One region of the Hydrogenophaga sp. GW823-FHT04C09 genome, then DNA from elsewhere that is predicted to be linked to it. Evidence: riboswitches for the same ligand, from Rfam matches in the RefSeq annotation. Region 1 holds a riboswitch; the other holds the start of a gene.
What was found. Region 1 has a riboswitch for S-adenosylhomocysteine ahead of metH (methionine synthase). Riboswitches for the same ligand answer to the same signal wherever they lie in the genome.

Region 1 (4,351 bases):
CTGTGCGATTGCGCGCTCTGGTAGTCGCGCACCAGCGGTTCGGTCTCCCCGGTGGGGGCCGCCGCGCCCTGGGCCTGGGGCATGAAGCGCTCCAGCGTGGCGGCCGTCACCAGGGTGTGGTCGGCCAGCAGCACCAGGCGCTCGATCAGGTTGCCCAGCTCGCGGATGTTGCCCGGCCAGTCGTGCGCCTCCAGCCGCGCTAGCGCGTCGGGCGCGAGGTTCACGTTGCGCTGGTGCGCCTGGTTGGCGCGGTTCACGAAGTGCAGGGCCAGCGCGCGCACGTCCTCGCCGCGTTCGCGCAGGCTGGGCAGGCGGATCGGGATCACGTTGAGGCGGTAGTACAGGTCCTGCCGGAAGCGCCCGGCCTGCACCTCGCGCGCGAGCTCGCGGTTGGTGGCCGCCACCAGGCGCACGTTCACCTTGAGTTCGCGCGTGCCGCCCAGGCGAACCAGCGTGCCCTCCTGCAGCGTGCGCAGCAGCTTGGACTGCATGGCCAGCGGCAGCTCGCCGATCTCGTCGAGGAAGATGGTGCCGCCGTGGGCCTGCTCGAACCAGCCCGCGCGCGCGGTGTTCGCGCCGGTGAAGGCGCCGCGCTCGTAACCGAACAGCTCGGACTCGAACAGCGTTTCGGGAATCGCCGAGCAGTTGACCTTGATGAAGGGCTGGTCGTGCCGGCCGCTGGCCAGGTGCACCGCGCGCGCGAACAGCTCCTTGCCGGTGCCCGACTCGCCCAGCAGCAGCACCGTGGCCTGCGACTGCGACACGCGCTCGAGCTCGCCCAGCGCCTGCAGCAGCGCGGGCGAGCGGCCGATCAGGCCGTAGCGGGCGCTGGCGCTGTCCAGCGCGCGGGCCAGGGCCGCGTTGCGCGCCAGCAGCTGGCGCGTCTGCTCGGCCACCAGCTGTTCCAGCCGCAGCAGCTGCCCGGCCAGCGTGGCCAGGATGCGCAACACGGCCAGGTCGTCGTTCAGGTGGCGCTGGCGGCTGCGGATGCGGTGGCAGGCCAGCACGCCGATGGTGGCGCCGTTGACCTCGATCGGCAGCGCGATGAAGGCCACGGTCTGCGGCGGCAGGCGATCGCGCGGCACCGTGCGGAACAGGAACAGCGGCTCGGCGTCCACGTCCTGCACGATGGCCGGCAGCCCCGTGGCCAGCACCCGCCCGGTGATGCCCTCGCCCCAGCGGAAAACGCCGCGCTGCACCTCCTCGGCCGTGAGGCCGTAGGCGTGGCGCACCGAGGCCGTGCGCTCTTCGCCCGGCGCGGCCTCGCCGGCCAGCACCATGCGGCCCCGGTTCAGGCCCAGCAATTCGCTCATCAGGTGCAGCATCTCGCGCAGCACGAAGGCCGGCGCCAGGCTGCGGCCCACCAGCTTCATCACCTCGCGCATGAGCAGCAGCTCCTGGGCGTGCCAGTCGGTTGCGGGGCTGTCGGGGTCGCTGGGGCTGGAGGGCATGGGCGCGGGGCAAGCAAACATCGCACCAATGGCGGGCGAAGCCCTCCCTGGCGAGCTAAAATCGCCGCTTCTCAAGGAGCGTTGCAGCGCCGGCGGGCTTTTCGGCCCCCACCGTGCGTCAGGCTTGAGTGGGCGCGAACAGGCCCAAACGGCGCTCACCGGTCTGTTTTTCGCAAACTGCCTTGGTGAGCCTCATGTCCTCCGAATCCGCTTCCCCGTCGTCGTCGTCCACCCCCGTGCCGCCCATGCTGCTCTCCGGCCTGGAGCCGCTGCGCATCGAGCCGGGCAGCCTGTTCGTCAACGTCGGCGAGCGCACCAACGTCACCGGTTCCAAGGCCTTCGCCCGCATGATCCTCGAGGGGCGCTTCGAAGACGCGCTGGCCGTGGCGCGTCAGCAGGTGGAGAACGGCGCCCAGATCATCGACGTCAACATGGACGAGGCCATGCTCGACAGCAAGGCCGCGATGGTGCGTTTTCTCAACCTGATCGCCGGCGAGCCCGACATCGCGCGCGTGCCGGTGATGGTGGACTCCTCCAAATGGGAGGTGATCGAGGCCGGCCTGCGCTGCGTGCAGGGCAAGGGCGTCGTCAACTCCATCTCCATGAAGGAAGGCCTGGACGAGTTCAAGCGCCAGGCGCGCCTGGTCAAGCGCTACGGCGCGGCCGCCGTGGTCATGGCCTTCGACGAAAAGGGCCAGGCCGACACCTACGAACGCAAGGTCGAGATCTGCGAACGCGCCTACCGCGTGCTGGTCGATGAGGTGGGCTTCCCGCCCGAAGACATCATCTTCGACCCTAACATCTTCGCCATCGCCACCGGCATCGAGGAACACAACAACTACGCGGTGGACTTCATCAACGCCACGCGCTGGATCAAGCAGCACCTGCCGGGCGCCAAGGTCAGCGGCGGCGTGTCCAACGTGTCGTTCAGCTTCCGCGGCAACGACCCGGTGCGCGAGGCCATCCACACCGTGTTCCTGTACCACGCGATCCAGGCCGGCATGGACATGGGCATCGTCAACGCTGGCATGGTGGGCGTGTACGACGAGCTCGAGCCCGAGCTGCGCGAGCGCGTGGAAGACGTGGTGCTCAACCGCCGGCCCGATGCGGGCGAGCGCCTGGTGGAGGTGGCCGAGAGTGCCAAAGGCTCGGCCAAGGACGACAGCAAGAAGAACGAATGGCGCGCGCTGCCGATCCGCGAGCGGCTGAGCCACGCGCTGGTGCGCGGCATCAACGACTTCATCACCGAAGACACCGAAGAGATGTGGCGCGAGATCGAGGCCGGCGGTGGCCGCCCGCTCAACGTGATCGAAGGCCCGCTGATGGACGGCATGAACGTGGTCGGCGACCTGTTCGGCCAGGGCAAGATGTTCCTGCCGCAGGTGGTCAAGAGCGCGCGCGTGATGAAGCAGGCCGTGGCGCACCTGCTGCCCTACATCGAGGCCGAGAAACTGGCCCTGCAGGCGGCCGGCGGCGACGTGAAGCCCAAGGGCAAGATCGTGATCGCCACCGTCAAGGGCGACGTGCACGACATCGGCAAGAACATCGTCACCGTCGTGCTCCAGTGCAACAACTACGAGGTCGTGAACATGGGCGTGATGGTGCCCTGCCACGAGATCCTGGCCATGGCCAAGGCCGAGGGCGCCGACATCGTGGGCCTCTCGGGCCTGATCACGCCCAGCCTGGAAGAGATGCAGTACGTGGCCGGTGAGATGCAGAAGGACGAACACTTCCGCGGCCGGGGCATCCCGCTGCTGATCGGTGGCGCCACCACCAGCCGCGTGCACACCGCGGTGAAGATCGCGCCGCACTACGACGGCCCGGTGGTCTACGTGCCCGACGCCTCGCGCAGCGTGAGCGTGGCGCAGGGCCTGCTGTCCGACCAGGCCGCGGCCTACATCGCCGAGGTCACCGCCGACTACGAGCGCGTGCGCCACCAGCATGCCAACAAGAAGCAGGTGCCGCTGTGGCCGCTGGAGCGCGCGCGCCTGAACAAGACGCCGATCGACTGGAAGGCCTACACGCCGCAGAAGCCCAAGTTCATCGGCAAGCGCGTGTTCAAGAACTTCGACCTGCACGAGATCGCCAAGTACATCGACTGGGCCCCGTTCTTCCAGACCTGGGACCTGGCCGGCCCCTTCCCCGAGATCCTGAAGGACGAGGTGGTGGGCGAAGAAGCGCGGCGCGTGTTCAGCGACGGCAAGCGCATGCTGCAGCGCCTCATTGAAGGCCGCTGGCTCAGCGCCAGCGCGGTGGTGGGCCTGTACCCGGCCAACAGCGTGCACGACGACGACATTGAGCTCTACACCGACGAGAGCCGCCGCGAAGTCGCGTTGACCTGGCACGGCCTGCGCCAACAGGCCGAGAAGCACGAGATCGACGGCGTGATGCGCCCCAGCCGCTGCCTGGCCGATTTCGTCGCGCCCCAGGGCGAGGCCAACGACTACGTGGGCATGTTCGCCGTGACCGCCGGCCTGGGGGTGGAGAAGAAGGAAAAGCAGTTCCTCGACGACCTCGACGACTACTCCGCCATCATGCTCAAGGCCCTGGCCGACCGCATGGCCGAGGCGCTGGCCGAGTGCATGCACCACCGCGTGCGCACCGACCTCTGGGGCTACGCGGCCGACGAGGCGCTGAGCAACGAAGAGCTGATCAAGGAAAAGTACCAGGGCATCCGCCCGGCGCCGGGCTACCCCGCCTGCCCGGACCACTCCGTCAAGCGCGCGATGTTCGACGTGCTGCAGTGCGAGGACATCGGCATGGGCCTGACCGAGAGTCTGGCCATGACCCCGGCGGCCAGCGTGAGCGGCTTCTACCTCGCCCACCCGCAGAGCACCTACTTCAACGTCGGCAAGATCGGCGACGACCAGGTGGACGACCTGGCCGAGCGCAGCGCCGTG
Region 2 (4,351 bases), on a different contig from region 1:
TCTTGGTCGGGAAAAATTCCAGGCTGATGGGAAGACTCACGGCCCCCTCCTTACATCACTTGCTCGCATACACAAAAAACTCGCGGTTGCCGTCACCCCCGGTGATCGCGCTCTCGACGTAGTCGCGCATCCGCAGGCCCTGCTCTTCGCAGGCCTGCGCGATGCGATCGCGCACGATGGCGTAACTCGCCGCGTCCTTCACCAGACCGCCCTTGCCGATGTGCCCGGGCTGCAGCTCGAACTGCGGCTTGACCAGCATCAGCATCTGCCCACCCGGCGCCAGCAGCGGCACCAGGGCCGGCCACACCAGGGTCTGCGAGATGAACGACAGGTCGCCCACGATCAGATCGAACGGCGCCGCGCCACCCGCGTCCTGCAGCGCCTGGGCCGAGAGATCGCGCGCGTTGCATTTTTCAATGCAGATCACGCGCGGATCGCCCTTGAGCTGCGGGTGCAGCTGGCCCTGGCCCACGTCCACACCCATGACCCGCGCCGCGCCCCGCTGCAACAGGCAGTCGGTGAAACCGCCGCTGCTCTGCCCCACATCAAGGCAGCGCAGGCCGCTCACGTCCAGGCCGGTGTGGCGCAGCGCGCCTTCCAGCTTGAGGCCGCCGCGCGACACATAGCGCGTCTCCGCCGTGTCCAGCAGGCGCAGCTCGGCCGCGTCGCGCAGCTCCTCGCCGTTCTTGGTGACCGCTGTCCAGTCGCCACCCGGCGCACGCCATTGCACGCCCGCGGCGATGAGCCGCTGGGCCTGCGAACGGGTAGCGGCCAGGCCGCGCTCGACGAGCAGCTGGTCGGCCCGCATGGGCGCGATCAATACCGGTAGGTGTCCGGCTTGTACGGGCCGGCCTTGCTCACGCCGATGTAGGCGGCCTGCTCGTCGGTCAGCTCGGTCAGCATGGCGCCAACCTTCTTCAGGTGCAGGCGCGCGACCTTCTCGTCCAGGTGCTTGGGCAGCACGTAGACCTGGCCCACTTCGTACTTCTTCGGCTGCGTGAACAGCTCGATCTGGGCAATGGTCTGGTTCGCGAACGAGCTCGACATCACGAAGCTGGGGTGGCCGGTGCCGCAGCCCAGGTTCACCAGGCGGCCCTTGGCCAGCATGATGATCTTCTTGCCGTCGGGGAACTTGACGTGGTCGACCTGCGGCTTGATCTCTTCCCATTCGTACTTCTCGATCGAGGCGATGTCGATCTCGTTGTCGAAGTGGCCGATGTTGCAGACGATGGCCTGGTCCTTCATCGCGGCCATGTGGTCGTGCGTGATGATGGATTTGTTGCCGGTGGTGGTCACGAAGATGTCGGCCTTGTCGGCGGCGTACTCCATGGTCACGACCTTGTAGCCTTCCATCGCGGCCTGCAGGGCGTTGATGGGGTCGATCTCGGTCACCCACACCTGGGCCGACAGCGCGCGCAGCGCCTGGGCCGAACCCTTGCCCACGTCACCGTAGCCGGCGACCACGGCGACCTTGCCGGCGATCATCACGTCGGTGGCGCGCTTGATGCCGTCGACCAGCGATTCGCGGCAGCCGTACAGGTTGTCGAACTTGCTCTTGGTCACCGAATCGTTCACGTTGATGGCGCGGAACGGCAGCGTGCCCTTGGCGCTCATTTCCTTCAGGCGGTGCACGCCGGTGGTGGTCTCTTCGGTCACGCCGATGATCTGGCTGGCCTTGCGGGTGTACCAGGTCGGGTCCTGCGCGAGCTTGGCCTTGATGGCGGCGAACAGGCAGGTTTCTTCTTCGCTGGTCGGCTTGCTGATGACCGAAAGGTCCTTCTCGGCCTTCTGGCCCAGGATCATCAGCAGCGTGGCGTCGCCGCCGTCGTCCAGGATCATGTTGGGGCCTTCGCCTTCGGTGCCGGCGGCGCCGAACTCAAAGATGCGGTGGGTGAAGTCCCAGTACTCGGCCAGGGTCTCGCCCTTGTGCGCGAACACCGGCGTGCCCTGCGCGACCAGCGCGGCGGCGGCGTGGTCTTGCGTGGAGAAGATGTTGCACGAAGCCCAGCGCACGCTCGCGCCCAGGGCCTGCAGGGTTTCGACCAGCACCGCGGTCTGGATCGTCATGTGGATGCTGCCGGTGATGCGCGCGCCCTTGAGCGGCTTGGCGGCGGCGAATTCCTCGCGGATGGCCATCAGGCCGGGCATTTCGGTTTCCGCGATGCGGATTTCCTTGCGGCCCCACTCGGCCAGGGAAAGGTCGGCGATCGCGCTGTCGGCGGTCGGGTTGTTCAGACGTGCATTCATGGTTCGCTCCGGAAAGGATGGACAAACCACATCTGGCATTGAGTCAAAAAGAACTCATCGCACGGGATGTGGATGAGCGTCGTTGCATGGATGGTCCGAGCCTCACGCCCCGCTGCTGAAGTGTTCAGTGGGGGCGCTGCAACGCTCCTCGGATCGCGCGATTCTACCGCAGCGGCCTCGATCTGCCCCCTGCCGCGCGTCGCCGGTGGCACCTGCGGCGCCCGGGGCCCTGTGCGACACTGCCCGCCTTCCATGCGCATGAATCCCCTCACCCTCTGGCCCGCCACGGACCGCGCCCGCATCCACGGCGTGCTGACCGACATCGACGACACCCTCACGACCGAGGGCGCGATCACCCCCGATGCCCTGGACGCCTTGCACCGCCTGCGCACCGCCGGCCTGCCGGTGTTCGCCATCACGGGCCGGCCCGCCGGCTGGAGCGAGGCCTTCGCGCTGGCCTGGCCGGTGGACGCCATCGTGGCCGAGAACGGCGCCGTGGCGCTGTGGCGCGGCGACTCGGGCGAACTCAGGCGCGACTACCTGCAGGACGCGGCCACGCGCGCCGCCCATTTCGCGAAGCTGCAGGCCACCGCGCGGCGCGTGCTCGCCGAGCTGCCGCAGGCCCGCCTGGCCACCGACAGCCCGGGGCGCGAGACCGACATCGCGATCGACCACAGCGAGTTCGCCCACCTGAGCGAAGCCGACATCGCCACGGTGGTGCAACTCATGAAAAGCGAGGGCCTCAACGCCACCGTGAGCTCCATCCACATCAACGGCTGGATCGGCGAGCACGACAAGCTGGCCGGTGCGCGCTGGATCGTGCGATCGCGCCTGGGCCGCTCGCTCGACGACGAACTCGACCGCTGGGTCTACGTCGGCGACTCGACCAACGACGCGCGCATGTTCGGCCATTTCCCGCACAGCGTGGGCGTGGCCAACGTCGCGCGCTTCTGGGGCGCGCTCACGCAACACCCGCGCTACGTGGCCGCGGGCGAGCGCGGCGCGGGCTTCACCGAGGTGGCCGACGCGGTGCTGGGCGCGCGGGCCGCGGGCGCATGAGCGAACACCCGCTGCCGCCCACCGGCCCCCTGCCGGAGCACCCACCCGCCCAGGCCCGGCTCGGCCTGGTCGCGATCTTCGGCTCCACCTTCTTCGAGCTGGTGGGCTACTTCATGCTCACGCCGCTGCTGCTGTTGCGCCTCAAGGGCGGCGGCGAATCGACCGCGCTGGCCGGTGTGTTCGCCGCCAGCGGCTGGCTCGGCGTGTTCTTCATGACGCCGTTCGCTTCGGCCATCACGCAGCGCCTGGGCCGGCGGCCCACGCTGTGGCTGGCCGCGCTGATCCCGGTGATCGCCACCGCCGGCTTCGCCTTCACGCCGCTGCTGTGGCTCTGGTTCGTGTTCAAGATCGCCGCCGGCATGGCCTCGGGCCTGCGCTGGGTGCTGGCCGAGGCCGTGGTGGCCGAGTTCTCGCCGCCCGGGCAGCGCGGGCGCTACGTGGGCATCTTCGAGACCATGGTGGGCATCACCTTCGTGGTCGGCCCGCTCATGCTGGCCTGGGTCGGCGCCGACAGCGACGCGGCCCTGTGGATCGCGCTCGGCTTCATGGCCATCGGCCTGGTCTGGAGCCTGCTGATCCCGCGCCTGCCCGACGCGGCCGACGCGCACAGCGCGAAGGTGGGCCTGTCGGGCGTGTGGCACGCGCTGCTGGCCCATCCGCTGATCATGACCGTGGGCTTCGTCGGCGGTTTCTTCGAAAGCGGCCTCACGTCCATCCTGCCGCTCTACGGCCTGGCGCTGGGCCTGGGCGCCACCGTGGCGGCGCTGCTGGTCTCGGCCAGCGGCCTGGGCAGCGCGCTCATGATGCTGCCGGCCGGCGTGCTGGCCGACCGCATGGCCCACCACCCGGCGCAGCGCTGGGGCGACGGCCACCGCGCGCGCCTGGCGATCATGCGGGTCTGCGCCCTGATCACCCTGCTGGCCACCTTGGTCATCCCCTTCGTGGCCGGCACGCCCTGGCTGGCCGCGCCCGTGGCCTTCCTCTGGGGCGGCGCGGGCGGTTGTCTGTACACGCTGGCGATGATCGACATCGGCTCGCGCGAGGA

Region 2: linked by a shared signal. The riboswitch ahead of ahcY (adenosylhomocysteinase) and the one ahead of metH (methionine synthase) in region 1 are both predicted to bind S-adenosylhomocysteine.

The regions. Positions count from the first base shown of each region.
Region 1 covers NZ_JBXAIO010000005.1:241,208-245,558, forward strand. Annotated here, with positions in the region: gene AC1Q9M_RS16000 (sigma-54 interaction domain-containing protein) at 1-1,451, opposite strand, end outside; S-adenosyl-L-homocysteine riboswitch at 1,519-1,615, shown strand; gene metH (methionine synthase) at 1,646-4,351, shown strand, end outside.
Region 2 covers NZ_JBXAIO010000011.1:35,973-40,323, reverse strand. Annotated here, with positions in the region: gene metF (methylenetetrahydrofolate reductase [NAD(P)H]) at 1-40, opposite strand, end outside; gene AC1Q9M_RS23685 (TlyA family RNA methyltransferase) at 56-808, opposite strand; gene ahcY (adenosylhomocysteinase) at 817-2,247, opposite strand; S-adenosyl-L-homocysteine riboswitch at 2,315-2,403, opposite strand; gene AC1Q9M_RS23675 (HAD-IIB family hydrolase) at 2,506-3,306, shown strand; gene AC1Q9M_RS23670 (MFS transporter) at 3,303-4,351, shown strand, end outside.